3 regions of the Undibacterium sp. JH2W genome follow, and region 2 is predicted to be linked to each of the others. Evidence: predicted binding sites of a transcription regulator. Region 2 holds the regulator's gene; each other region holds the start of a gene.
What was found. Region 2 encodes HrcA, which represses chaperone genes, less so after heat shock. Its sites were predicted from a motif close to TTAGCACTCNNNNNNNNNGAGTGCTAA; they were not measured.

Region 1: a site for HrcA is predicted at 6,182-6,208, ahead of rpoH (RNA polymerase sigma factor RpoH). Genes of this name have one in related genera too.
Region 3: a site for HrcA is predicted at 7,994-8,020, ahead of groES (co-chaperone GroES). Genes of this name have one in related genera too.

Annotation. Positions count from the first base shown of each region.
Region 1 is NZ_JBMPOT010000010.1:194,319-204,091, reverse strand. Features, by position in the region: gene ACO0LC_RS16935 (MOSC domain-containing protein) at 1-313, shown strand, start outside; gene ACO0LC_RS16930 (DUF484 family protein) at 358-1,491, shown strand; gene ACO0LC_RS16925 (YfhL family 4Fe-4S dicluster ferredoxin) at 1,499-1,765, opposite strand; gene coaD (pantetheine-phosphate adenylyltransferase) at 1,809-2,306, opposite strand; gene rsmD (16S rRNA (guanine(966)-N(2))-methyltransferase RsmD) at 2,362-3,057, opposite strand; gene ftsY (signal recognition particle-docking protein FtsY) at 3,166-4,254, shown strand; gene ACO0LC_RS16905 (cell division ATP-binding protein FtsE) at 4,315-4,989, shown strand; gene ACO0LC_RS16900 (cell division protein FtsX) at 5,021-5,935, shown strand; gene rpoH (RNA polymerase sigma factor RpoH) at 6,273-7,169, shown strand; gene ACO0LC_RS16890 (heparin lyase I family protein) at 7,550-8,467, shown strand; gene ACO0LC_RS16885 (SCO family protein) at 8,539-9,120, opposite strand; gene cyoE (heme o synthase) at 9,117-9,773, opposite strand, start outside.
Region 2 is NZ_JBMPOT010000004.1:168,119-177,891, forward strand. Features, by position in the region: gene ACO0LC_RS07140 (NAD kinase) at 1-418, opposite strand, end outside; gene ACO0LC_RS07145 (HAD family hydrolase) at 494-1,180, shown strand; gene hrcA (heat-inducible transcriptional repressor HrcA) at 1,225-2,244, shown strand; gene ACO0LC_RS07155 (response regulator) at 2,303-2,686, shown strand; gene fur (ferric iron uptake transcriptional regulator) at 2,759-3,187, opposite strand; gene ACO0LC_RS07165 (outer membrane protein assembly factor BamE) at 3,299-3,829, shown strand; gene dapB (4-hydroxy-tetrahydrodipicolinate reductase) at 3,836-4,642, shown strand; gene ACO0LC_RS07175 (MotA/TolQ/ExbB proton channel family protein) at 4,695-5,351, shown strand; gene ACO0LC_RS07180 (ExbD/TolR family protein) at 5,389-5,832, shown strand; gene leuS (leucine--tRNA ligase) at 5,977-8,604, shown strand; gene lptE (LPS assembly lipoprotein LptE) at 8,666-9,175, shown strand; gene holA (DNA polymerase III subunit delta) at 9,177-9,773, shown strand, end outside.
Region 3 is NZ_JBMPOT010000015.1:136,915-146,687, forward strand. Features, by position in the region: gene ACO0LC_RS21895 (hypothetical protein) at 1-371, opposite strand, end outside; gene ACO0LC_RS21900 (tRNA-uridine aminocarboxypropyltransferase) at 482-1,102, shown strand; gene ACO0LC_RS21905 (hypothetical protein) at 1,152-2,018, shown strand; gene ACO0LC_RS21910 (OPT family oligopeptide transporter) at 2,094-4,076, opposite strand; gene ACO0LC_RS21915 (TetR/AcrR family transcriptional regulator) at 4,323-4,904, opposite strand; gene ACO0LC_RS21920 (4-oxalocrotonate tautomerase) at 5,064-5,504, shown strand; gene ACO0LC_RS21925 (VOC family protein) at 5,492-5,815, shown strand; gene groL (chaperonin GroEL) at 5,946-7,598, opposite strand; gene groES (co-chaperone GroES) at 7,640-7,930, opposite strand; gene ACO0LC_RS21940 (phosphocholine-specific phospholipase C) at 8,252-9,773, opposite strand, start outside.

The DNA.
Region 1 (9,773 bases), on a different contig from region 2:
GCCCATGAACCGCTTCCGGCCGAATATCGTGCTGGATGGCATAGAAGCTTTTGAAGAAGACTATGCCGAGAATTTTGAGATGGGCAGCAAAATACAATTGCGCCCTGTAAAGCCTTGTCCGCGCTGCCCCATGCCTTCAATAGATCAGAGTACTGGCGAGTTTGGCCCCGACCCTATGGATATCTTGCAAACCTATCGCGCCAATCCCCTGGTGGATGGTGGCATTACCTTTGGCATGAATGTCATCGTTGAACAAGGTGCAGGGCAGTTATTGCGCGTAGGTGATGTCATGAATATGAATATTGCTTTTTAATGCAGAAACCAACTTAGACAGATATCAATAAAATGGAAAGCATGATGCCAGCACCATTGGATGAAGAGCCAGACCAGGCTCAATCTGCGTTGCTGGCATTGCAAAGCGAAAACCAGGCTTTACGAGCCAGGCTCGATAGCTTGCTGGAACTGGCTCACCGCAATCAAAATATCATGGCGCGTCACCAGAGTTTTGATTTGAAGATTATTGGTGCCAATAGTTTTCGCGAACTGATCACGAATATCTTCAGCGCCCTGGCGGTCACTTCTGAGCTGGATGTAGTGTCACTCGTACTATTCGACAAGCTGGGTGACTTGCAACAAATGCTGACTGACCTGAAGATAGATTTGCAAGAATTCCCGCACCTGATTTTCTTGCGACACGAAGTTGAACTCAGCCAGCCTGAGACTGCCTTGCGCAAACCCCAGCTGGGTTTATATCAAAGCCTGGCGTATGCATCTTACTTCAGCAGTTTCAATAAAAAACCAGCCAGCATAGCCATCATCCCCATGCGCAGGCAAGGCCGCCTGATCGGTTGCCTGAACCTGGGGAGCTTCAAGGCAGACCGTTTTCAGCCCAATATGGCGACGGATTTTATTGAACGCCTGGGTTCCATCATTGCGATCTGCCTGGAAAACGTCATCAATAATGAGCGCCTGACCTATATAGGCCTGACTGACCCTTTGACCAATGTCAGCAACCGCCGCTATGTAGAACAACGCATGCTGGAAGAAATCGCCCGTGCACGCAGGCAGAGATACAGCATTGCCTGCATGTATCTGGATATCGATTTTTTCAAGCAAATCAATGACCGTTATGGTCATCAGGGTGGCGACGATGTACTCAAGGAAGTAGCAAAAAGGATCAAGGATGAGTTGCGTCTCAGTGATACCCTGGGCCGTTTTGGTGGAGAAGAATTTGTGGTGGTGCTGGTCAACACCAATTTGCATGATGCAATACAGGTGGCTGAACGCATACGCAAAAGCATCGCAGGCCGGGAATTTGTCTTGAGTGAGTCAGGCACTTGCCAGGCAACGATATCAATAGGTCTGACGACCATAGACGAGAATACCAATTATGACGATGCCAGCAGCCTGGCACGTGACCTGGTGTTGCGCGCCGACCGGGCTTTGTACCAGGCCAAAAATGGTGGGCGTAACCAGGTACGCTGTTTTTAGACGTGGCTTATTGTTGCACAGGCTTTTTGTCTGCCTGCAATTGCTCATACTTGGCGTTTAACTGTTCTTGCGTTTCGCGCCATTCAGGATTAAAAGGAATGCAACTGACAGGGCAAACCTGCTGGCATTGCGGCTCCTTGTAATGACCCACGCACTCCGTACATTTATGCGGGTCTATCTCATAAATTTCCGGCCCCATGTAAATCGCATCATTGGGGCATTCAGGTTCGCAGACATCGCAATTGATGCAATCGTCTGTAATCATCAGGGCCATGTTGTCACTTCGCTTTCATGTACTACTTGATTCAGTACTTACTTTAAGACTTGCTCTCGGCCAGCAATGCGACCTTTTTCTTCAGCCAGCGGTCGACTGAAGGGAATACAAATTTTGATACATCGCCACCAAACATGGCGATCTCACGCACTATTGTGCCCGAAATGAATTGATATTGGTCAGATGGTGTCAGGAACAGGGTTTCTACATCTGGCAACAGATAACGGTTCATGCCCGCCATCTGGAATTCATATTCAAAGTCAGACACGGCACGCAAACCACGCACGATGACGCGCGCATCATTTTTACGCACAAAATCCTTCAGCAAACCTGAAAAGCTTTCTACTTTGACATTCGGATAATGTCCCAGCACTTCATTGGCAATTTCCAGGCGTTCATCCAGGGAGAAAAATGGATTCTTGCTTTTGCTATCCGCCACACCCACCACCAAAGTATCAAAAAGACCGGATGCGCGACGCACCAGATCTTCATGACCGCGTGTCAGCGGATCAAATGTTCCCGGATAAACGGCTGTGACCATCTTCACTCCCTTTTTTCGCAATCTGCATAAGGATATGCACCAAGTTGAGCAGGCATTATGCCTGATTTTCGTGCGCCTCATGCGGCAAAATGTTGCGTTGCAGTATATGGAAGTAGACGCTGCCTGCTTTATCAGCGCGGATAAGATGCCAGCCGCTTAATAATTTAGCTAGTTTTTCATCTGTCGCTTCATCTCCCGTTGCTTCAGCCAGGGGAAACTCGGATTCGACGTAGATACAGCCTTTAGGACTGAGCAAGCTCGCGCATGCCGGCAAGATACGATCCAGCCAATCTTGCTCAAAAGGAGGGTCCAGGAAGATCACATCCATTTTTTGTGGCTGCCTTGCCATGCTCTCCACTGCCTTGAGTGCATCTGCCCTGATTAGTTTGCATTGGCTGGCTTGCAATTTATCGCGGACTTGTTCCAGTTGTTTGTATGCAGGCGTGTGCGCCTCGACCATGATGACTTGCGCCGCACCGCGGCTGGCGGCTTCAAAGCCCAGGGCACCACTACCGGCGAACAGGTCCAGGCAATGTACGCCAGTCCAATTACTGTGCAGCAAATGATTCAGCCAGTTGAACAGGGTTTCGCGTACGCGGTCTGGCGTAGGGCGCAAACCCTCGGCATCGACCACGCTGAGCAGGCTGCGTTTCCAGACGCCGCCTATGATGCGAACCTGGTGGTTTTGACGTTTTACCGGCGCGGCTTTTGTGGTCGCGTTTTTTGTTTTTTTGTTACTATTTGTTTTCATTGCATGCTTGCTGCGGCTAAATCAGTTTATCTTGCGCTGTCTGTTAAAATGGCAGCATTCTAATATCAGGGCTGGCTTTTTTTGCCGCCCGCACTCCAAAATATCCCGATGTTTAGTTTTTTCAAAAAGAAGCCCAAAGAAGAGGCACCAGTTGTTGTGGCTGATCCGGCACCAGTTATTACTGCGCCAGCCAGCCCTGCACCTGTTACTTCTGCCAGTGACTCAGCTACTGTTGTAGCCACAGCCGCCACCTCTCCTGTCACAGAAATAGCCCCCCCCAAGCCAGCGGAGCCCGAGCAAAAACGCTCATGGTTGAGCCGCCTGAAGGCAGGATTGGCTAAAACTTCCTCGAATCTTACCACCCTCTTCATCGGTGCCCGCATAGATGATGATTTGTATGAAGAACTCGAAGCCGCCCTGCTGACTTCGGATGCCGGTGTGGAAGCCACCCAGTTCCTGCTCGATGGCTTGAAGAAAAAGGTCAAGGAAGAGAAGCTGACAGAGGCCGAGCAGGTCAAGGCCGCCCTGAAGGTCTTGCTGCTGGAATTGTTGACACCTTTGCAAAAACCGCTGGAACTGGGCCGCTATCAACCCCTGGTCATGATGATCACCGGCGTGAATGGTGCGGGCAAGACCACCACCATAGGCAAGCTGGCCAAGCATATGCAAAGTCACCAGCAATCGGTGTTGCTGGCAGCGGGCGACACCTTCCGTGCTGCGGCACGCGAGCAATTGACGATCTGGGGTGAGCGTAATAATGTCACCGTTATCTCCCAGGAATCCGGCGACCCTGCAGCAGTGGCCTTTGATGCAGTCGCCTCGGCCCGCGCCCGTGGTACCGATGTGGTCATGGTAGATACGGCTGGCCGCCTGCCTACCCAATTGCATCTGATGGAAGAATTGAAGAAGATCAAGCGTGTCATCGCCAAAGGCATGGATGGCGCACCACAAGAAGTCTTGCTCATTATTGATGGCAATACCGGCCAGAATGCGCTGGCCCAGGTCAAGGCCTTTGATGATGCCCTGCAGTTGACGGGGTTGGTCATCACTAAGCTCGATGGTACAGCCAAGGGTGGCGTGCTGGCAGCGATAGCCAAGAACCGTCCTGTGCCTGTGTATTTCATAGGCATAGGCGAACAGATAGAAGACTTGCAACCATTTAATGCCCAGGAATTTGTTGACGCCCTGCTCAGCTAAATGCGGCTGAGGGCGGCGCATATTAGCCCACAAAGAAGCTCAAGAAGACCATACGCGACCATGATTGAATTTGAACACGTCAGCAAACAATATTCGCAAGATGCCTATGCGCTTAAAGATGTTTCCTTGTCGATTGCCGATGGCGAACTGATCTTCCTGGCCGGGCCCTCGGGCGCAGGCAAGTCTACCCTGTTGAAAATGATCGCCGGCATAGAAAAACCGACTTCCGGCATGGTCAGGGTAAATGGCCAGGATATCAGTAAACTGAAAGCCAGCAGCCTGCCCTATCTGCGCCGCAGATTAGGGCTTATCTTGCAGGATCAAAAACTATTGACTGACCGCCATGTGCTGGCCAATGTCATGCTCCCCATCATCGTCACTGGTGCCTCCCATGGCGAGGCTGAAACACGTGCCCGCATCGCCCTGGAGAAAGTGGGCTTGCCGGACAAGGCTTACTCCATGCCACTGGCTCTATCAGGTGGTGAACAACAAAGGGTGGCGATCGCCCGTGCCATCGTCAACCGGCCACAGATCATCCTGGCGGATGAACCTACCGCCTTCCTCGACCGTGACAATGCCAACAAGGTATTAAATGCGCTGAAAGCTTTCCAGAGTGCTGGTGTGACTTGCATTATTTCCAGCCACGATGAGCAGTTTCTGGATCAGGCCAGCCGCGTGATTTATTTGAGCCAGGGCCGGGTAGTCGATACCTGGAAATCCTCGCTGGCCGCTTGATATTGCATGACAGAATAATAAGGATGAATTCATGACCAACTGGTTACGCCAACACTGGTTTGCCATCAAGAGTGCTTTTGCCCATTTGCGCGGCAGCCCTGGCAATTTCCTGTTCAATGTTCTGGTGGTGGTGATTGCCCTGGCCTTGCCCATCGCAGGCCTGACGTTAATAGAAAATATACGGCCAATTTCTTCGCAATTGTCGATAGAACCGGAAATCAGTATCTTTGTCAGCCCGGATACACCGAGGGCAACGGCCACCGCCTTGTCGATACCGCTGAAGAAATTGCTGAAAGAGAAAAACATCACGGCAAATCTGAACTTCATCCCCAAGGACAAGGCGCTCGCCAGCCTTGAGCAGTCATCCAATCTGGCAGAAGTCCTGTCCACCCTGGGTGGCAACCCCTTGCCGGATGCCTATGTCTTGTCCATGTCAAATAATGAGGCAGGCAAGATAGAAGCGCTGGTGGAAGAAATCAAGCAAATGCCGGATGTCGATGTAGTGCAACTCGATTCTGCCTGGGTCAAGCGTCTGGCTGCCTTGGTGCAAATCATGCAACTGGGCTTATTATTCCTGGCCGCCACGCTGGGTGTGGTTGTCGTGGTTGTGGTATTTAATGCTACCCGCCTGCAAGTGATTTCACACAGGGCAGAAATTGCCGTGACCCGCTTGCTGGGCGCCACCAATAGTTTCATTCACAAACCCTATTACTATACCGGTGCCTTGCTGGGTCTATTGGCGGGGTCGCTGGCGCTGGGCATGATTGCGGCATCTTTACAACCCTTGAACAAGGCAATTGCCGAATTCGCCAAATTATATGCCTCAGAATTCCACCTGGCTCCGTTAGGTATCGTACAGAGTGCCATACTCCTGGCTGTTAGCATGTTGCTTGGACTGGTAGGGGTTTTTCTGTCTGTCAGAAGGCAGTTGGCGCGCACAAGTTAAATTCTTCGCACTTGTTGCACAATAAATCTGCTCCTGTTTCGTCTTCATGCATAGCGCTGACACGGCTGCTTGCCACTCTTAGATCGTGGTACAGCCTGAGCATCCTGATTTTGCAACAGCCTCTTACAATTTACGTCGAATTGATTGCAACTTTCAGCCTCAGCCTATATCTAAGAATTATAAATGCTACAAATGAATGCTCGTTTTCTAATAGATTTATTTGATGAAGTTCATAGAATCTGAGTATTAGCACTCTTCTCAAGAGAGTGCTAATATAGGAACTTGAAAGTGCCGAAAGGAGTAATTGATACTCTTAAGGCTGCAATAAGGAGGAAAAATGGCAACTACATCGACACAATTGATCCCTGCAACTGACAGTACTGCACTGGCCTTAGGCTTTAGTGGCACGCTGGGTAATATTGATGCCTATATCTCTGCAGTCAATCGTCTCCCCATGCTCACGCATCAGGAAGAGATAGACTATGCAAACAAATTGCGTAATGACAATGACCTGGCTGCTGCGCAGCAACTGGTTATGTCGCATCTGCGCCTGGTAGTGTCTATCGCCCGCGGTTATCTCGGTTATGGCTTGCCCCACGCTGACTTGATCCAGGAAGGCAATATCGGCCTGATGAAAGCCGTCAAACGTTTTGATCCTGACCAGGGTGTGCGCCTGGTGTCCTATGCCATGCACTGGATCAAGGCTGAAATGCATGAGTACATTTTGAAAAACTGGCGCCTGGTCAAAGTAGCAACGACCAAGGCACAGCGCAAACTGTTCTTTAACCTGCGCAGCCACAAAGAAGGCCTGGACGCGATGACACCCAAGCAAATTGATGCCCTGGCCTCAACGCTGGATGTCAAACGCGAAGAAGTCATAGAAATGGAAATGCGTTTGTCCGGCCACGATATCGCCCTGGATGCACCGACGGATGATGACGATGAGAAGTTTGCTCCTATCGCTTATCTGAAAACCGAGTCCGACGAGCCTACCCGTGTGTTGGAAACTCGTCAGTATGATCGTCTGCAAAGCGAAGGACTGGAATCTGCCCTGTCCAAACTGGATGCACGCTCACGCCACATCATAGAATCACGCTGGTTGAAAAATGATGACGGTACAGGCGCTACCCTGCATGAATTGGCGGACGAATATGGCGTTTCTGCAGAACGCATACGCCAGATCGAAAGTGCAGCCCTGAAGAAAATGAAGGGCAGCCTAAGCAGTTTTGCCTGATCAAAACATGCTGTAGCAATCACAAAGGCACTCGCAAGAGTGCCTTTTGTTTTATGTACTTATTTATGTACTCACTTATGCAATTAGTCAGCCCCTGATAATCCAAAGCATGTTGCCAACTAGAAAGATACAAATCGCATTTACTTTACCAATTAAATTGCCGTAAATAAATAGTGTCACTTAACTAATTTCTTTGGCGATGCTACATTCACTCTTAAGCAGCTAGACATGCTATTTCCGGCTGAAACTGGAAATATCATCACACTGCGCCTCTCCCCGACCAAGCAAGACTCATACAAGCCTAACTTAGCAGCTGATTTTGCAAAAATTGAGAACCTGGTCACTGAATGGATTACCTATACTCACCAAAGAGAAAATTTATGCTGACAATCAAACAATTTTTAACACCAGCAAAAGTGTTGAACAAGAAAACATCCGCTTTGCTTATCACTGCACTCGTGTCGCTTAACTGCAACGCCCAAGTAAAGCCACTTCCTGCCAATGTGAGCTTTATAGGTGACTGGAATGCCAAGACGGAACGACCCGGTCCCGGGGTATGGCGTGATTTACAAACTTGGGAAAAAGATCGCATTGCACCACGTGATAATGAACGTTTTTCACCCAATATTGCGGTTGCAGAAATTCTGGTCAAACCTGGTGATCAAGTGGGTGGATGGTCAGGTGAGCGGGCTGAAGTGTCAACCATGCAGTCGCTCAATTCCACGCCACTATCAGTTAACACTGGTTCCGGACATGAGTTCTATGGAATCTCCGTCAAATTGCCAGCCGACTGGAAACCTCCTGTTGCCACCTCGCTGGATCCCTATCCCTGGGGCATTATTTTTCAATTGCATGGCCCGGACGCATTGGGGACCAACCCTGCATTTGCTCTCTGTGCGGAAGAAGACTTTCATGTTAACTTGCAAACAGGAGACGTTCTCGAAGGTGGCACTCGCACAAAACCAAAAAATGCAACGCGTGTCCAATTGAGCGATGGACAACTGAGCAAGGGTAAATGGGTCAAGTTCATGATAGAAGTCACTTGGGCAACAGATACCAATGGTTATCTGGCGATATCCAGACTTGATGAGGGGCCATCTGCACAGTGGACTAGAGTCTACGAAGGCAAGAATATGCCTACGCTACAATATTCCAATGTCCAACCAGTGAGTGATCACTATTGGAAAAGTGGCTACTATCGCAACCGTGGCCTGCCATTTACCAGCAGCCTCTTGTTAGGCCCAGTGGTGCGTGGAACAACTTTTACCGATGTGGCGAAAGCAGCTTTCGGCAGTTAACACCGGTTCAGGCCAGAAGTCTCGGTATTCATTATCTGGTCTGGGTATGCTACTCAGACCAGAGTCTGTATTTACTTCAATAAAATCTTCAGGTCATGCGCAACCGGCTCAGGGCCCTGACCATGACGTAGAAATAGGCGTATGCGTCCCTGAGGATCATAGACATAGCTGCCAGCCGTATGGTCCATGGTATAGCTGCCTGGGGTTTTGCCTTCTACCTTTTGATAAAACACCTTGAATTCCTTGGCGACTTTGGCAGTCGCAGCGGCATCACCATACAGGCCCAGGAAGCGCTGGTCGAAGTTGGGGACATAGCTGGCTAATAAGGCCTGGGTATCACGCTCAGGGTCCAGGGTCACGAACAGGACTTGCACCTTGTCGGCATCCGGGCCCAGCAATTTCATGACCCCCGCCATCTCAGCCATAGTGGTCGGGCAAACGTCGGGGCACTGGGTATAGCCGAAAAAGATGACCACGGCCTTGCCTTTGAAATCTGCCAGGGTACGAGCCTTGCCATTGTGATCTGTCAGCGCAAAGTCCCTGGCGTAATCCAGGCCAGTCAGATCAGTATTATTAAATTTTTCCGGTGCTTCAGTACAAGCCAGCAAGGCCAGTGCCATCAGCATACTGACCAGATGCTTGAGAATTTTCATAGCTTGATATAGTGATCAATCAACAAGGCTGCAAACAGCAGGGACAGGTAGATGATGGAATAGGTAAAGGTCTTGCGTGCCAGTACATCATCATAATGCTTGTAAATACGCCATGCATACCAAAGGAAGATCAGACCCAGAATAATCGCGCTGACCAGGTAAATCAGGCCGCTCATGTGCACCGCATAGGGCAGCATGGTGGTGGCAAACAGGGCGATGGTGTACAACCAGATATGGAAACGGGTAAATTCCATGCCATGGGTAATCGGCAACATGGGCAGGCCGGAGCGGGCATAGTCATCACGCCGGTACATGGCCAGCGCCCAGAAATGCGGTGGCGTCCAGACAAAGATGATCAACACCAGCAACCATGCCTGCATAGGCACATCATTGGCCACAGCAGCCCAGCCCAGGGCGGGCGGCATGGCACCAGACAAACCACCGATGACGATGTTTTGCGGTGTCGCTGGTTTCAGTATGATGGTGTAAATAACAGCATAACCGACAAAGGTGATAAAAGTCAGCCACATGGTCAGGGGATTGACCATGGTGTACAAAACCCACATGCCCATGCCTCCAATAACGCCAGAGAATACCAGGGTCTGCGGCACGGTGATTTCGCCCTGGGCTGTGGCGCGACGCGCGGTCCTTGC
Region 2 (9,773 bases):
TCTGGTTGCCATCACGAGTGACGATGGCTTGCAAGAGGCTGCGGCGTTCGGACACATATTTGCCATCCAGCATTTCGGTGATGACGGGTATCATGCGGTCGAGCGCAATATCGGTGATAAAACCCAAACGACCCTGATTGATACCTATCAAGGGAACATTATAGGGGGCCAGTTGCCGTGCTATCCCCAGCATGGTGCCATCACCGCCCAGTACGATGGCGGCATCGGCCAGCTTGCCTATCTCGGGCACAGGCATGCTGTTGAAACGCTCTAGTTGCAAGTATTGCGCTGTGTCTGACTCTATGACGACATAATGTCCTGCATCGGCGAGAAAGTGAGCCAGTTCGGTGATCGAGTCTGCAATGCCTGCAGCATTTTGTTTTCCAACAAGTGCGATGGTTTTAGCCTGAACTGTCATAAACAAGGGTGAGGTGACATGATGCCTCAGATTAGAACATAATTAGGGCAAGAATGAATGGAATGAGTGCTCTTTATGACAATTAAAGCAGTTTTACTGGATCTGGATGATACTTTGTGGCCGGTTGCGCCGGTGATACGCCATGCTGAAGCAGTTTTGCAGCAGTGGATGCATGAACATGCGCCTGTCGTTGCACAAAATTACAATGTGGAAAAATTACGCGAGCGCCGTAACTTGCTGGTCGTCAGCGATCCGCGTTTTCAATATGATTTATGGGCCTTGCGTCATACCTTGTTGAGCCAGGTGTTTGACGAGTATGGTCTCACCGCCGAAAAGGCAGACCAGGCCATGGCGGTATTTGCCGATGCCAGAAACAAAGTGGATTTGTATAGCGATGTCAAACCGGCTTTACAGGCTTTGCAGGAAAAACTGCTCTTGGGTACCGTCTCAAATGGTTTTGCCGATTTGCAGGCAATAGGCCTGGCGCATCACTTCAAGGTGTCTATCGCCGCTTTTCGTTTTGGCTGTGCCAAGCCCGACCCCAGGATATTCCTGGCCGCCTGCCAGGAGCTGGGCCTGGAGCCAGCAGAGGTCCTCTATGTAGGCGATGATTTGTTATTAGACGTACAAGGTGCGCAACAGGCAGGTTTGAAAGCTGGCTGGATGAACCGCCAGGGTTTAAAAATTGAAGATAAGCGCCATCTGCATATCAAGCCGGATGCAGAATTTGCCAATCTGCATGATCTGACCCTATGGCTATGAATTTTTTTATGTTCATGTCAGTCATGAACGCATAAAATGAAACCATGCAACTAGATATCCGCGCACAAACTTTATTAAAAGCCCTGGTCGAGCGTTATATCGCTGACGGCCAGCCCGTGGGTTCCCGTGCCTTGTCCAAAATATCCGGCCTGGAATTATCACCAGCGACGATACGTAATGTCATGGCCGACCTCGAGGAAATGGGCTTCGTGGCCAGCCCACACACTTCTGCTGGTCGTATACCTACTCCCAGAGGTTATCGCGTATTTGTTGATAAATTGCTTACTGTGCAAGAGATCAGCGAGGTGGGGCTGGAATCACGCCTGCAATCAGGCATGGCATCACAGCCACCACAAAAACTGATCGCCAATGCGGCGCAGATTTTATCTTCGCTGTCACAATTTGCCGGTGTCGTCATGACGCCACGCACCGAATCCATTTTCCAGCAGGTGGAGTTCTTGCGCCTGTCGGAAAAACGTATCTTGCTGGTAGTTGTTGCTCCCGGCGGTGAAGTGCATAACCGATTGTTACTAACGGATGTGGATTACAACCCTGGCCAGTTGGTGCAGGCGGCTAACTACCTGAACCAGAATTTCGGCGGCCTCAGCTTCACTGATGCACGCACCCGTATCAATAGTGAACTGCGGCAATTGCAAAATGATATGACCAGGCTCATGCAAACTGCGGTGGAAGCAGGCAGCAATGCCATGGACGAAGATAATGATGAAGTTGTCATTTCGGGCGAGCGCAATCTGCTGAATGTGCAGGATTTGTCGTCCAATATGGGATCTTTGCGCAAATTATTTGATATGTTTGAGCAAAAAAGCAGCCTGATGCAATTGCTGGATGTCTCCAGCAAGGCGACTGGGGTGCAAATCTTCATAGGTGGCGAATCACAACTGGTGCCCATGGAAGAAATGAGCATAGTCACAGCGCCCTACGATATCAATGGCAAGATCGTTGGTACCCTTGGTGTCATAGGTCCAACCCGCATGGCTTATGAAAGAGTCATTCCCATCGTGGACATTACGGCAAAATTATTATCTAATGCATTAAGTCAATAAGGCCGGATTTGAATTGACAAAGCAGCTTATCAGACGTTGATACGAATACAGGATTGCTATGGAAAAGAAAAATGCAAAGATTCTATTGATTGATGACAATGATGTGACCCGCGAGGTGCTCAGGGTTATATTGCGCAGCGAAGGGTATAACGTCGCCGGTGAAGCGACAGACGGCGGCACGGGACTGGAATTGGCGGTGAAACTCAGGCCTGACCTGATTATGCTGGACATAGTCATGCCGAAAATCAGCGGCACGGAAATTTTACCGCGTATCAGGGAATTGCTTCCAGACGCCAGGGTATTGATGGTCACTGCAAATAAGGATCAGGAAACCATTTCTGAGGTTGTCAAAAATGGCATACATGGCTATATCCTGAAACCATTCAATGCCCAAAAAATCATTGATACCGTGGCATCAGTGATCGCCAAGATCAATAAATAAGCAGGCGTATAAGCAGGTAATGAGTGAAAAATCTCTTTACGCCTGGCAGTTTGGTGTGGTCATGAGCCTGGTTCAGGCTTTATGCTCGCAATTTGGCTTGGTGCAATTGCCATAGATCGCCAACGCATGCTCGGCAATCTTGAAACCGCGTTCCAGGGCCACAGTTTGCTGGCGTTGCTCAATTTCTTCGTCATAAAATTCTTCGACACGGCCACAATCAAGGCAAACCAGATGGTCATGGTGCGAGCCTTCATTGAGTTCGAAAATGGCTTTGCCAGTTTCAAAATGATTGCGATGTAACAGGCCGGCCTGTTCAAACTGGGTCAGCACACGGTATACCGTTGCCAGGCCGACATCCATATTTTCATTCAGCAGGATCTTATACACATCTTCTGCTGTCAGATGACGGACCCGGCTGTTCTGGAAGATTTCCAGGATTTTCAGACGGGGCAGAGTGGCTTTCAGACCGCTGGCCTTGAGGTTGGGGGTGCTGTTTGTCATGTTTTCGATCAAAAAATTGCTATCTGCTTTATGATATCGGGTTTTAGGGCTTGTTGCTCAATTAAGAGGTTATCTATGCAACTGTTGTTTTCAAAAGTAACACGGAAGAAGATGAGCCGCGTAGCGGGCCTGGTTTTGCTGGCGTCTTTGGCTGGATGTACGTCACCGCTGGGTATATTGTCATCCGCTGACAAGACTTCAGTATATGCAACTTCTGGCACACCAAGCGGTACTGATGGTGCACAAGTGGTACAGCCTACCGGTTTCGCCAAGGTATTGGCATTTATTTCACCTTATCGTGTTTCCATACAGCAAGGTAACTTCGTTTCCCAGGAAATGCTTGCGCAATTAAAAGAAGGCATGACACGCGAACAAGTGCGTTTCTTGCTGGGCACGGCCTTGTTGACAGATATGTTCCATGAAGACCGCTGGGATTATCCTTTCCGCCTGACCAAACCAAATGGCGAGCGCATTACCAGCCGGGTATCGGTGTACTTTACCAATGGTACGGTAGCCAAGTTCGAAGGCGGTAACTTGCCGAATGAAAAAGAATATCTTGCCCGCATTACAGAATCTGCCCTGGGCCTGAACCGTGTGCAATCGGTAGTGGAAACTGATGCGCCCAAGAAAAAAGAGAAATAAATTAACATGACTGCACTGAAAATCGCTGTGGCCGGAGCATCCGGTCGTATGGGCAAGATGCTGGTCGAAGCGATCAGCAATGCGGATGATATGGTCCTGGTAGGCGCGTTGGACGTGCCTGCTTCACCAGCCCTGGGTACGGATGCGGCGGCTGGCCTGGGTAAGCCATCTGGCGTCAGCATTACTGCTGACCTGGCTGCTGGTCTGGCCAATGCGGATTATCTGATTGATTTCACCCGTCCTGAAGGCACGCTCAAACATCTGGAATATTGTGCTGCACATGGCATCAAGCTCATCATAGGCACGACAGGTTTTGACGAGGCAGGCAAGGCAGCGATTGCCGCTGCAGCAGAAAAAACAGCCATCATGTTTGCACCCAATATGAGTGTGGGCGTGAATGTGACCATGAAATTGCTGGAAATGGCTGCCAAAAGCTTTGCCGAGGGCTATGACATTGAAATCGTCGAAGCCCATCACCGCTTCAAAGTAGATGCTCCTTCCGGTACTGCCCTGAAAATGGGTGAAGTCATTGCCGACGCTCTTGGCCGTGACCTTAACGAAGTTGGCGTGTTTGCCCGTGAAGGCGTGACTGGCGAGCGTGATCCATCGTCCATAGGTTTTGCCACTATCCGTGGTGGTGACATCGTCGGCGATCATACGGTCTTGTTTGCAGGCATAGGTGAACGTGTGGAAATCAGCCACAAGTCTTCCAGTCGCGTGACTTACGCCCATGGCAGCCTGCGTGCCGCCCGTTTCTTGCAGAACAAGTCTACCGGCTTGTTTGATATGTATGATGTGTTGGGTTTTCGTTAATCAGTCTGCAATAGTACAAAACAGTACAAAATAGTACAAAGATAAACCCTACATGAATTCTGCAATTGCACATTACTGGGAGCAGGCCGATGCCATGGGGCATCTGGTTGGCTGGCTATTATTGCTGATGTCGGTGCTCAGCTGGACGCTGATACTGATGAAGGCCTGGAGCTTTTGGCGTATCCGCAAGGCTGCACCTGCCCTGCGTTCTTTCTGGCGAGCCCCCAGTCTGGCGGATGCCTTGTCATCCCTGCGCCAGGTGGATCAGTCCAGGGTGTTTATCAGCCTGGCTGATGCAGCTCATGCTGCCAGTGACACTGCGCAGCGTAGTACTACCTTGTCTGCCAATGCCGGGATTAGTGAAATTTTGACACGCAGCCTGCGCCAGGAATTGCAGGGGCTGACAGTTAAACTGGAAACCGGCCTGAGTTTTCTGGCTTCAGTCGGCGCAACTGCACCTTTCGTGGGTTTGCTGGGAACGGTGTGGGGCATATACCGTGCCTTGACGGCTATCTCATCGAACGGCGTTGTGCAAATCGACCAACTGGCCGGGCCGGTCGGCGAAGCCTTGATCATGACTGCCCTGGGTTTGCTGGTAGCGATACCTGCTGTGCTGGCTTATAACGGTTTTAACCGCATCAACCGCATTACCCTGGCAGAGCTGGATGGTTTTGCCTTTGACTTGCATGCACATATGAGCAAGACATGAGCAAGTCCTGATATCTTGCTGACTAGATAATATTCAGATGACATTCGGTCAATTCCATACGCCACGCGAATCTTCTTCCCGCCCTTTGACTTCTATGGCGGATATCAATGTCACGCCCATGGTTGACGTGATGCTGGTCTTGCTGGTCATCTTCATCATCGCAGCCCCCTTCATGACGCATGCGGTCAAGCTGGACTTGCCACAGGCGCAGGCAGAAGCCGCGCCAGAGCAGGCGGACACGGTGCGCATCTCTTTCGATGCGGATGGCATCCTGTACTGGAACAACCAGGTATTGGCGATGACAGAACTGGAGTCCAAACTGGCTGCACAGGCGAAAAAGAACAAGCAGGCCGAGATACAATTGCGTGCTGACAAGGCTACCCGTTATGAAATTATCGCCAAGGTCATGGCGGCGGCTCAATCCCAGGGACTGGCAAAAATCTCTTTCGTCACTGACAGCAAGCAAGCTAAAAAGCCTTGATCATCCAGGCGCTTGAAAAAGTGCTGATGCCCTCCGTCAAAGCATGCTCCTGGCCTTGCTCAGCAAGGCTTTCCTCAATAATGTGCCTGAACCAGTTATAATCAAAGGTTCTGAGTCATTTTCGCTTCCACTTCTGCTTACGCCATGCAAGAAAAATACACGCCCTCTGACGTCGAACAATCGGCGCAATCCCATTGGAAAAAGATCGATGCCTATACGGCAGTAGAAAATAATCCACGTTTTCCTAAAGGCAAGTATTACGCTTGCTCCATGCTGCCTTACCCATCTGGCAAGCTACACATGGGCCACGTGCGCAATTACACGATCAATGACATGCTGGCGCGCCAGCTACGCATGAAGGGCTATAACGTCCTCATGCCCATGGGCTGGGATGCATTTGGCTTGCCAGCAGAAAATGCTGCAATTGCCTATAAAAAATCACCAGCAGAATGGACTTACGCGAATATCGAAGACATGAAGTCGCAAATGCAGCCCCTGGGCCTGGCATTTGACTGGAAGCGTGAAGTCGCTACCTGCGACCCTGATTACTATCGCTGGAACCAGTGGCTGTTCCTGAAGATGCTGGAAAAAGGCGTTGCCTATAAAAAAACCCAGGTCGTCAACTGGGACCCTATCGATCAAACCGTGCTGGCGAATGAGCAGGTCATCGATGGCCGCGGCTGGCGTTCTGGCGCTCTGGTAGAGAAGCGCGAGATTCCTGGCTACTATTTTGGCATCACCCAATATGCAGACGAATTGCTGAACAGCATCGATGATCTGGATGGCTGGCCTGAGCAAGTACGTACCATGCAGCGCAACTGGATAGGCAAGAGCGAAGGCGTGCGCTTTGCTTTCCCACACCAGATCGCTGATGAAACTGGCGCGCTGGTACAAGACGGCAAGATGTATGTGTTTACTACCCGTCCTGACACCATCATGGGCGTGACTTTCTGCGCAGTAGCCGCAGAACATCCTATCGCCACGCTGGCAGCAAAGAATAATGCCGCATTGGCAGCCTTCATCGAAGTCTGCAAAGCCGGTGGCACGACAGAAGCGGAAATGGCGACCAAGGAAAAAGAGGGCATGCCGACTGGCCTCTTCGTTACTCACCCGCTGACTGGCGAGCAAGTCGAAGTCTGGGTTGGTAACTATGTCCTCATGACTTATGGCGATGGCGCCGTCATGGGCGTGCCTGCGCATGATGAACGCGATTTTGCGTTCGCAAAAAAATACAATATCGCCATCAAGCAAGTTGTAGCGATTGAAGGCGAAAGCTTCACGACGGATGCCTGGGCAGAATCCTATGGCGACAAACAGCGTGGCGTCACCGTCAATTCTGGCAAATATGATGGCCTGAGTTTCAAAGCCACGGTTGATGCAGTGGCTAATGACCTTGTTGGTAAAGGTCTGGGCGAAAAGAAAACCACCTGGCGCTTGCGTGACTGGGGTATTTCCCGTCAACGCTACTGGGGCACACCTATCCCTATCATCCACTGCGACAGCTGTGGTGATGTGCCTGTGCCGTATGAAGATTTGCCAGTGGTCTTGCCTACCGACTGCATCCCTGACGGTTCTGGCAATCCATTGAAACACCGTGAAGATTTCCTGAATGTGCCTTGCCCTAAATGCGGCAGCCCGGCACAGCGCGAAACTGACACCATGGATACTTTCGTTGATTCTAGCTGGTATTTCATGCGTTATACCTGCCCTGATGCAACCACCATGGTCGATGAGCGCAATGACTACTGGATGGCGATGGACCAGTACATCGGCGGTGTAGAACATGCGGTATTGCATTTGCTGTATGCACGCTTCTGGACCAAGGCCATGCGTGACCTGGGCCTGGTCAAGATAGACGAGCCTTTCAAAAACCTGTTCACCCAGGGCATGTTGCTCAATGAGTCTTATTATCGTGAAGATGTCAGTGGCAAGAAAATCTGGTTCTATCCGAATGAAATCGAAGTCCAGCATGATGACAAGGGACGTCCAATTTCTGCCTTGCTGAAAAGCGATGGCCAGCCTGTGCAAATGGGTGGCATAGAAAAGATGTCCAAGTCCAAGAACAATGTGGTCGAACCGAAAGACATTATCGAACAGTTCGGTGCCGATACAGCACGCCTGTTCACCATGTTTGCCGGTCCTCCAGATCAAAGTGCAGCATGGAGCAATAGTGGTGTAGAAGGTGCATCGCGTTACCTGCGTCGTTTGTGGGCTTCTGCCTTGAAATTATCTGGCACGATTGCTTCAGGTAATGTTGCGCCTGCTGCTTATGCCAATGAGGTCAAGGCCCTGCGCCGTGAAGTGCATCTGACATTGAAGCAGATCGATGCCGATTATGAGCGCCTGCAATACAACACGGTAGTCTCTGGTGCCATGAAGTTGTTGAATACCATAGAGTCCTTCAAGTCAGAAGCCGAAGGCAGCGCAGCAGCTTTGCGCGAAGCCTTTAGCATCTTGCTGCGTGGCTTGTATCCGGTATGTCCGCATATCACTCATGCCTTGTGGCAGGAACTGGGCCTGGCCACAGAACTCGGTGAAATCATTGATGCACCCTGGCCGCTGGTCGATGAAGCCGCCCTGGTACAGGATGAAATCGAGCTCATGGTACAAGTCAATGGCAAACTGCGCGGCAGCATCAAGGTTGCCAAGGATGCTGACAAGGCGACTATAGAAGCGACGGCACTGGCGAATGAAAGTGTGCAAAAGTTTATCGAAGGCACACCGAAAAAAGTCATCATCGTGCCTGGCAAACTGGTCAATATCGTTGCCTGAAGATTGTTGTTGAAAATCAGTTTAAAAGTTTAATCGTTGTATTGGTAACAGGGAAAACCGCATGCAAGCAAATTATGTAAAGCGTCTGCAATGGCTGGCAGCCATCATGTCCATCATGTTGTTGTCAGCTTGTGGTTTTGCCCTGCGTGGCCCGGTGGCGCTGCCATTCAAGAGTATCTTTATAGGCTTGCCCGAGGCTTCATCCCTAGGCGGCGAGTTGCGCCGCCAGATCCGTGCCAATGGTCAAACCCAGATCGCATCTGACGCCAAGGAAGCTCAGGTGATATTGGATGTGCTGGCAGAAACCAGGGATAAGCAAATCCTGTCCCTGAATAGCCAGGGCCGTGTGCGTGAATACAATTTGATCTACAACTTCCGTTTCCGTGTCCGCAACAACGCAGGCAAGGAATATCTGGAACCGGTAGACATACAGCTCAAGCGTAATATCAGCTTTAATGAAACCCAGGTATTGGCGAAAGAGGCAGAAGAAGTCTTGCTGTACCGTGATATGCAAAGTGACCTGGTGCAGCAAATCATGCGTCGCCTGGCTGTTATAAAGATGGACGACTGATATGCAATTACGCTTCGATGCCCTTGATGGCCATCTGGCGAAAACACTGGCGCCACTGTATGTGATCACCAGTGATGAGCATTTGCTGGCGCTGGAAGCCGCAGACAAGATACGCCGTACAGCAAAATCGCAGGGCTTTTACGAGCGCGAGATACTGACGGTAGAGCGCAGCTTCAAATGGGGAGCCTTGCTGGCAGCGAACCAGTCGCAATCCCTGTTTGGCGATAAAAAACTTATAGACTTGCGCATCCCTACCGGCAAACCTGGCAAGGATGGTGGCCAGGCATTGCAAGACTATGTGGCAAATTTGTCGCCTGATAATCTGACTTTGATCACCTTGCCCAAGCTGGACTGGGCTACGCAAAAAGCCGCCTGGGTAGGCAGCTTGCAGCAAAGCGCGGTGTATATTGATATCCCGCTGGTAGAGCGCAATCAACTCCCAGGCTGGATCAGTATGCGCCTGTCCTTGCAGCAGCAAAGCGCAGACAGGCAAAGCCTGGATTTCATTGCCGACAGGGTAGAGGGCAATTTGCTGGCCGCCCATCAGGAAATCCAGAAACTGGCCTTGCTGCATCCGCCCGGCAAACTGAGTTTTGAA
Region 3 (9,773 bases), on a different contig from region 2:
AAGCGGCTGGACTTGCCCAGCTTGGCGGCCAGTGCAGCAGCTTTTTTCTCCAGCGTGACAACGGTACTCCCGGTCCCGGTGCCCGTCCCCGTCGTGGTGCCTGTGCCAGTACCAGTAGTTGTTCCGGTTCCTGTTCCTGTAGTTGTTCCAGTAGTCGTACCCGTCCCTGTGCCGGTAGTGGTGCCTGTTCCCGTCGTTGTCCCAGTGCTGGTTCCTGTACCAGTCCCCGTGCCTGTTGTTGTACCCGTAGTTGTACCAATGGTAGTGCCCGTCGTTGTGCCAGTGGTAGTTGCAGCAGTGGAGCCACCACCGCCACCACAGGCACTGGTTGCCAGCAGCAGGCTAGTCGCAAGGATAGTCGGAAGTTTCATAAGACAAATTGAGGCGTGAAAGTATCTGTTCATGATAGACGATGCCGCCTGCGCTTGCTCATTCACAGGCAAAGCTTGCCGCTTAAATAACAATCCTTCACAATGTCGGCATGTCAGATCCCAAACCCAAAAGAACATCCTGCCCACTATGTCAGCGCCCATCCACTGCATGTATTTGTCGCTGGGTAAACAATGTCGACAATGCAACTGAGGTAGTGGTCTTGCAACACCCCTTGGAAGTGAATAATGCCAAGGGCAGCGCACGCCTGCTGGACTTGTGCCTGCAAACTTCACAGCTCGTTGAAGGCGAACAGTTTGACCCGCAATGCTTGCTCAGTCTGCTGCAAGCCGATGGCAAGCAAGCCATATTGCTCTATCCGGCGACGACGCAAAATGAAGCTGCTGACCTGCAATTCCAGCCACCAGAATTTGTGGTGCAAGACCATGCCCTGGCGAATATACGTCTGGTGATTATCGACGCCACCTGGCGCAAAAGCCGCAAGATGCTTTACCTGAATCCTGCCTTGCAACAACTGCCACGTCTGAATCTGCAAAACATGCCAGCCTCCCACTACCGCATACGCAAAGCCCATGCGCCTGACCAGCTATCAACTCTGGAAGCGGCTTGCTATGCACTCATGCAGCTAGAGCAGGATGAGGAAAAATATTTACCCTTGTTGCAGGCCTTTGATGCGTTTGTGAGGCAGCAGATGGGGTTTAGGCCTGTATAAATAAAGTACACTTTGTGCAGTATGTTGGTTTAAAGACGATTGGAGTGATATGGGAACCTGGGGAGCTGCGCTATACGATGATGATGTTGCCAGTGATTTGAAAAATACACTGGCACTGCTTTGCAAGGTTCCAGCAGATGGCGATGGCTTGCTGAAATATCTCAAGCAGTTGCATGGCGAACCTGACCCTGCCGAGGGTGATGAAGCGTATTTCTGGCTTGTTACGGCGGATCAATTTGAAAAGCGTGGCATAGCCTGTGTCGAGGTGAGTACGAATGCCCTGGCTATCATTGAAAATGATGTGGACCTGGAAAGTGCGAGAGACAAAGGTGCGGACGAAAAATTTCTCAAGAAGCGCGCTGCCGTATTGGATGAACTGGCCAGCAGATTGAATGCTCCGCGCCCTGTACGCGACAGGAAAACTGCAGCAAAACCACCCGATATGATGCTGCAAACGGGTGAGGTTTATGCATTTCCGACCATGCAAGGACTGGGCTGGAATCCTTACAGTCATTTGGGCCCCGAATCATTTGTCCCGGATGGATGGGGTGCCCTGATAGTGCTGGAAACGGGCAGGATGTTTGACTGGCTGCCATGGTGTGCGCTGGCTTCACTTGCCGTCAATCCTGTAGTCAAGCCTACACTGCTTGATGCTATGCATGGGCAAATGATTTTTCACTTGCAAACGCAGGGAGCGGGCCGATTTGTTCCAAAGAAAAAACATGTACAAGGGCTGGGACTGGAGCTGCTTGGCCATGTCACGCTAGACCCGGCGCTGGTCGCGCCGCATTTGTCCAAATGGCCTGTTGCTGCTGCGATTGAATGTGATTGGACTATATCTTACGCGGCATATTCAGGGAGCTACAAAGGCCTTCCCAGAGCTTGCGAACTTGAAGCATTACTCAAGATCAATTGAGCGAAAGCATAAAAGAAGACGATATAAGATAAAAAAAGCCCCGCACAAAAGCGGGGCCAGTCGTTTCGGTGTATATCAAATCAAGACATTAATAATCGCATTACCTATCCCTATCAAAGCCGCCCCAGAAATCAAGCCGGCGCAGATAGGTTCGCAGCCTTCCACCCAGAAATCATGGCCTTTGCTGCCAGGCTGGCTGTGGCGATTACCCATCCACCAGAATATCGCTGCACCTATCCACATCGCCAGGCAAGACTCGGGTGGCAGGATCACGCCCAGGCCTATGGAAACGGCGGACAAGGGGAAGCGACCCTTGGTGAAGATGCGTGCGCATTCAATCAGGGTGGCGGCAACTGCGGCCACGATGATGGCGGTGATGGCGGATGATGGCAGGCTGCCAAAGCCCTTGGCGATCAGCTCGGCTACGCCTTTCCATTGCATGGCACCGGGGAAGGCGAATTTGTCGGAGACTATAGTCGCGGTAGAGCGCACGCCATTGGCATCCGGAGGCAGGAACAGCAGGAAGTACAGCGGCACGCAAGCCAGTGCGCCAGAGAAAATGCCGATGATATGGCCTATCGCCTGCTGTCTTGGTTTTGCACCCAGCATATAGCCAGGTTTGATGTCGGACAGCAGATTGGATGCATTCGATGCCACTTCAGCCGTCATGCCAGCTGGTATCAAATTATTGGCTGGATTGGCACTATCAATCGCACCCATGCTGAACTGGGTGATTTTTGACAAGGTACTGGTCGGTGTCCATGAGGTCAGTGCCATCGCATTGGCGCAGATGATAGTCAGTATGAAGACCAGGGGCAGGGTGATGATGGACATCAACCAGGGAACACCAAAGAATTCATGGGTAGTCCAGGCTGCCAGGATACTGAAGATAGGGATGCCTATGTAGGAAATGATCAACGGTACTTCAATATGGTCAAGTATCGTGCTGGTCTTGTCGGCGGCTTTATTTTTATCTGCTTTCTTGAAGATGCTGGTGAACAGTTCTGGTTTTGCTGCCAGGCTGATGAAAGATGCCACCACCATCATGGATACCGCCCACCACAGGCTCCATTGATTGACGATCTCTGTGCGTGAGATAGGCACGATCTTGCCGCTGGGGGCTATCCGTTCGACGATATCGCCACGCTGTATCATCCACGGTGCCAGGAAGACGAAGTTGATGATAGCACCCAGCAAGACACTGCTGGCAACGCGTATTCCCATCAGGCCGCCTACACCCAGCATGGCGGCATCGAGGGTAAACCGCAGGCCCAGTGCACGGAAATCAGTGCCCAGGATTTTGGGGATCAGCAAATCATATTTGACGGCGGCAGTATAATAATAATGATCGACACGCTCCTGGAAATGCCAGGCTTCTGTCATGTCTGCCCATTTATCCATGCGCAGGATCTTGAACTGTATGAGCTTCATCCAGCCATCGCTGGTGATCATCTGGTAAATCGCTGTCCACATGGCGGTAAAGGCCATCAGGCGTGCCTTGTACATGCCGCTGGCAGCTTCGCCGGTATAGACCGCATCGAGCACCACGCCGCAGGCGCGGCCTTCGGGGAAGGGCAGTTGGTCTTCATTGATGAAGCGACGTTTCATGGGGAAGGCCACCAGCACACCGAGGATGGAACAAATACTCATCCACACCACCAGATGCCACCAGGTCACGACCGCACCGCTGATCAGCATATAGGCCGACAGCACGGTGTTGAGCGGCATGGTCATGTAACCGGCGGCGGTCGCGATGGATTGAGTACAATTGTTTTCGAGTATGGTGAAGTCTTTGGCAATACCCAGGTTGGCGAGTATCTTGAAAATCGCAAATGCCAGGATGACCGAGGTCAGACCGACACCAATAGTGATACCGGTCTTGGCACCTATATACAAAGCAGTGGCCGATAAAATGCCACCCAGCAAAAAGCCGGTAAATGCCGAGCGTATGGTCAGCTGTGCCATGTCGCCACGGTAGATATTGGCAAACCACCACTCGTCCTTTTGGGCACGGGTCCAGGTTCGTATTTGCTCGTCGCTTAATTGTTGCAGCGCCATATTTTCTCCAACGCGGGTTGTCTTGCTTGATGGTGATGATCAGCGGGTTTTAGATTGGCAAGATCATTGCAAATATGAAACATGTCGCTGGAAATATGAAAATTTTCTTTCAAGTGCGGCAGTATCCAAGCGAGGGATGTTTTCTGTCAAGCGGGCTGATGGAAAAAAACCACCTGCTGACACTCTACTTGCTTTACATCGTCCTGATCGACATGAGCTGGACGATGCTCCTGGCATGCAAGCAGGCTATTGCGAGTGCAGGTTCAAATCGAGTGCCGCCTTGCGAACAGCCGCAGCGATATCCTTGCTGATGGCGGGATCATTGACTGCCCTGGCAAGAGTGACGCCGCCAACCATGAGCGCCAGCAGGGCAATTGCTTCTTCGCGTTTGGCATCAGCTTGTCCATCCAGGCCAGCAGCCACTGTTTCTATGATGGCTTGCAATTCGGTTTCATAGGCTATACGCGTATCTTCTGTGGCCCGTGCCACTTCAGCCGAAAGACTTTGCAATGCGCAGCTATCGGCTAAGTCGCAAGTGCGACGCTCGCCCAGGTAAAAATCGATAAATGCCGTGCGCCAGTTGTTCCCTAATTGCTCGCGTGCCTGGCTGACACCCAGTTTCAGGTCTTGCAGGCCAGCTACGACCGCCTCGCGGAAAGCATCTGCCTTCGACTTGAAGTGGGCATAGAAGGCACCCGAAGTCACTTCTGCATCTTTTGCCAACCCGTCAACACCTGAGCCACCAAAGCCCCGGCTGCGAAATCCACGGCCTGCGCTTTTGAGTATCTTTGCTTTGCTTTCTTCTTTTTGTCCTGCCCGGTGTGCCATGTAAAAAATCTCCAAAATAAAAATGCTATTAAAACTTTACAAAATAACGATCGTTATGTAATGATGCTCAACATCACGACCGTTATATAACGTCCGTGATGCGGGAGTCAAGAGCTAGTCTTTGACTCGGCCATTCATTTTGATCAAGGAGTTATTGCCATGCCTATCTCAGTTCAAGTCACTACCGGTCTTCTCACTATTGACGGCGAGCGTGAAGTGCTGCCTCTCGTCGCAGATGCCTTGTTACGCGTGCACGGTTTGACTGGCAACAAGTTCATGACGCCTAATGTCGTCGGCCACCTGGTCGTCAGCCCGGAGGCGCACAGCTATGTTGGCGGCCAGCAGCAATCGCTGGCAGTTATTGAAGTGAAGGTTCCTTCAGTCACTTTCCCGAATGCCGAAGTCAAGCAGGCTTTTGTCAGCGAGGCCACGGACATCATAGACAGGCTCAAGCAGGGCCAGCATCCGCGGGAGAGAACGTATGTCAACGGTAAACCGATTCAGGAGTCAGCACTATGCAGCAATCAAATTACCTGTTTTTTACGACGCAATGCGAGCAGGCGCTGGATTTTTATACGCAATGTGGTTTGGGACGTGTGACCGACATCCTGCGTCATGGCGAGGGCGGGACGCCGCTGAAGAACGAAGCCATGCGTGGCAAGATCATGCATGCCAGATTTGAGGGGCTAGGTGTGCTTTTTTATGCTTCCGACAATGATGATGCAGAGCCTATGCGGGGTTCAGCCCACATCATGATGATGGATAGCCGTGAGCAAACCGATCAACTGTTTGCGCTCATGAGCCATGGGGCAAATGTGACTACGCCGCTGGCAGTGCAAATCTGGGGGGATTATTTTGGCAAGCTGACTGACCAGTTTGGTGTGCAATGGATGTTCAACTGCGCTGCCTGAATGAAATGCTGCCGAGGTGGGTAAATGGTGAGGCACAACAAAAAACCCCGCAACTTGCGTTGCGGGGTTTTTTTGAGCAATGCTACTTTCAGTGAGTTCAATGAGCTCAGTGATAGTCGCTTAGCAGCTATTACATCATGCCGCCCATACCACCCATGCCGCCCATACCACCCATATCACCACCACCCATGCCGCCTGCTTTGTCATCAGACAATTCAGCAACCAGCGCATCAGTAGTCAGGATCAGGCCAGCAACAGACGCTGCATTTTGCAATGCAGAGCGAGTTACTTTAGCTGGGTCCAGGATACCCATTTCTATCATGTCGCCATATGTGTCATTGGCAGCATTGAAACCATAGTTGCCTTTGCCATTGATGATGGCGTTCACAACAACGCTAGGCTCGCCACCGGCGTTAGCAACGATTTCACGCAGAGGTGCTTCGATAGCTTTCAGAACCAGTTTGATACCTGCTTCTTGATCTGGATTGTCGCCTTTGATGTCGCCAGCAGCTTGACGTGCGCGCAGCAGGGCAACGCCACCGCCAGGAACAACGCCTTCTTCTACGGCAGCGCGAGTTGCGTGCAGAGCATCTTCAACGCGTGCTTTTTTCTCTTTCATTTCAACTTCAGTTGCAGCACCAACCTTGATCACAGCAACGCCGCCTGCCAGTTTGGCAACGCGTTCTTGCAGTTTTTCACGGTCGTAGTCAGAAGTTGCTTCTTCGATTTGCGCGCGGATTTGTTTAACGCGTGCTTCGATACCTACAGCCTGGCCAGCGCCATCGATAACGGTGGTGTTTTCTTTACCGATTTCGATACGTTTAGCTTGACCCAGATCAGCCAGAGTTGCTTTTTCCAGTGTCAGACCAACTTCTTCAGCAATCACTTGACCACCGGTCAGGATAGCGATGTCTTCCAGCATGGCTTTGCGACGGTCACCGAAGCCTGGCGCTTTAACAGCTGCAGTTTTCAGGATGCCACGGATGTTGTTCACAACCAGAGTTGCCAGCGCTTCGCCATCGACATCTTCAGCGATGATCAGCAGTGGGCGGCCGGATTTTGCAACTTGTTCCAGTACTGGCAGCAGGTCACGGATGTTCGAGATTTTTTTGTCGAACAACAGGATGAACGGGTTTTCCAGGATAACGGATTGTTTTTCTGGATTGTTGATGAAGTAGGGTGACAGGTAGCCACGGTCAAACTGCATACCTTCAACGATGTCGAGTTCGTTGTCCAGGGATTTGCCGTCTTCAACAGTGATCACGCCTTCTTTGCCGACTTTGTCCATTGCTTTGGCAATGATGTCGCCGATGTTTGCATCGGAGTTAGCAGAGATGGAACCAACTTGAGCGATTTCTTTGTTGGTTGTTGTAGGCTTGGACAGAGTTTTGATTTCAGCAACGATAGCTGTAACCGCTTTGTCGATACCGCGTTTCAAGTCAGTTGGGTTGAAGCCAGCTGCTACATATTTGAAGCCTTCGCGAACGATGGCTTGTGCCAGAACTGTCGCTGTCGTTGTACCGTCACCAGCGTTGTCAGAAGTGCGGGAAGCCACTTCTTTCACCAGTTGTGCACCCATGTTTTCCAGCTTGTCTTTCAATTCGATTTCTTTAGCAACAGAAACACCGTCTTTAGTAACGGTAGGAGCGCCGAAAGAGCGTTCCAGGACTACGTTACGGCCTTTAGGGCCCAGTGTTACTTTAACTGCGTTCGCCAGGATGTTGACGCCATTAACGATCTTCGCACGTGCGTCATCGCCAAAAATTACTTGTTTAGCTGCCATATTAATTCTCCGAATTCTTTAATTGATATCGTGGATGCCGATTACTTCTGTACGACCGCGAAGATATCTTCTTCACGCATCACCAGAACTTCGTTGCCGTCAACTTTGACAGCCTGACCAGAATATTTACCGAACAAAACGCGGTCGCCAACTTTAACGTCCAGGGCGCGAACTGTACCGTTGTCCAGCAATTTGCCAGGACCAACTGCCAGTACTTCACCTTGATCTGGCTTTTCAGCAGCAGCGTCAGGCAGAACGATACCGGATGCAGTTTTTGTTTCTTGATCCAGGCGTTTCACGATCAGGCGATCGTGCAGGGGACGAAGGTTCATACAAGCTCCTTTAAATTTGCGAGTAATTACTATTGGAATTCAATTAAGCTGGAGAGGGACTTGTTAGCACTCTCTCTCAACGAGTGCTAAGTATATGGGCGAGGGATATGCTTTTCAAGAGCTAAAAAATGAGTAAACTAATATTTCTTTAATAATCAGTGACTTAGTTGTGGTTTTGTATTGATGTTTGAACGATTTTTTTAAGCATGGCCCAGTTTTGTGTTGTTTGAAATGCATTTATTTTGATGTCGCGGTGAGAAACTGAGTAAGTCTTATAAATATCAATTTACTCAGTTTCTCACTATCAAACATGGTTGAATGCTACACAATCGTTAACGCCACTGGCCCCGCCAGAACTGAGTAGCTGTCATTGTACAAATACCAGAGCGCATAATTGCCTGCCGCCAGGCTGGCAGTATTGAGCGCCACGCTACCCTGAGGATTGCCAGCGTATTGCCACGTCAGCGAATTTACTGTGCCTGGTACGGCACCAGCAGCGTAGACACCTATCCAGTTTTTGGCATTGACTTGTGCCGGTAAGGCTGAATAAGAGGCCACGACATTACTGCCACGCGATATGCTGGGTGTAGTGGTACTCAGGCGGGCATCGTTACGTTTGCCGCCTATCAAGGGGTCGGTGCGATTGTTGTTGCTATTGCTGGCCGTTGCTTCCACATGGCCCGCTATCCTGCGCAAAAATTGCGTGTCGACATTGCTGGTGATGCTAAAGTCATACCAGCCAAAGCTGCTGATCAAGGGATATTCTAGGCGCAAACTCTGTCCACCTGCCAGCGCATAAGTGCTTGCCAGGCTGCCATAGGCATTGTCGCTGACAGTGAAATTGCAGGGCTGGACATTGTCGACATTGGACAGGGTCAGCACCAGTTTGCCACTGCTGCTATCGTGGACTGCCTGCACTTCAGGCTTGACGGTGGCTGCGGTGCTGCCGCGCCACTCACGCAAATAGCCATTCGGGCCATAGGCGCTGAGCTGGTAAGTATCGCCACTCCAGTTCCAGATTTCTTTCTGGATTTGCTTGCCAGCTTCGACGGTGTAATACCAGGGGCCGTCAGTGCGAACGTTGGAATACACAATAAAAGCAGCCCCGGCCGTGCCGGTGTTGCTGAAGCTGACTTCCAGTTGCTTGCTGATGTTGAGCCTGGCTTGCGCCATCAGCAGGTAGGGCAGGCAGCAGGCAGGGCGCGGGCCCTGTGCCTGCAAATAAGCTTCCTGGCGGGGCAGGCTCTGGTTGAGTGGTGGTACGGGATAGGGCTTGCCACTGACAGGGACGTAAGAAGCAGTTTTTGGGACAGTGCCTGGCCAGTTTTGATCCGGGGATTTGAAATCAAATGCCGAAGTCAAATCACCGCAGACCGTACGTCGCCATGGCGATATCTGCTTGCAACTAACGGCGGCCCTGTCCTTGCCCAGGCCATTGACCAGCCATTCTTCAAGAAAGCGCAATTTCGAAGTATGGTCAAAAACCTGGGAACATACCTTGCCGCCTTTGCTCCATGGCGAGATCACCAGCATGGGGACGCGCGGCCCCAGACCGACAGGTTCACTGCCGTACTTTTCATAAGCTCCATTATCGGCCAGGGTAGAGCGGCCCATGGCGGAGGTGATAGGCGGGATATTTGGAGGAACATGATCGAAGAAACCATCGTTTTCATCATACATCAGCAAAAACACAGTCTTTGCCCAGACTTCAGGTTCAGCCACCAGGGTGGCCAGCAATCTTGCTGTCAGGTTTTCACCTGCATTGGGCGAATTGGGCGCATGTTCGGTGTAATCGTTTGGTGCGCATATCCAGGATACTTGTGGCAGGCGTTTGTTACGCACA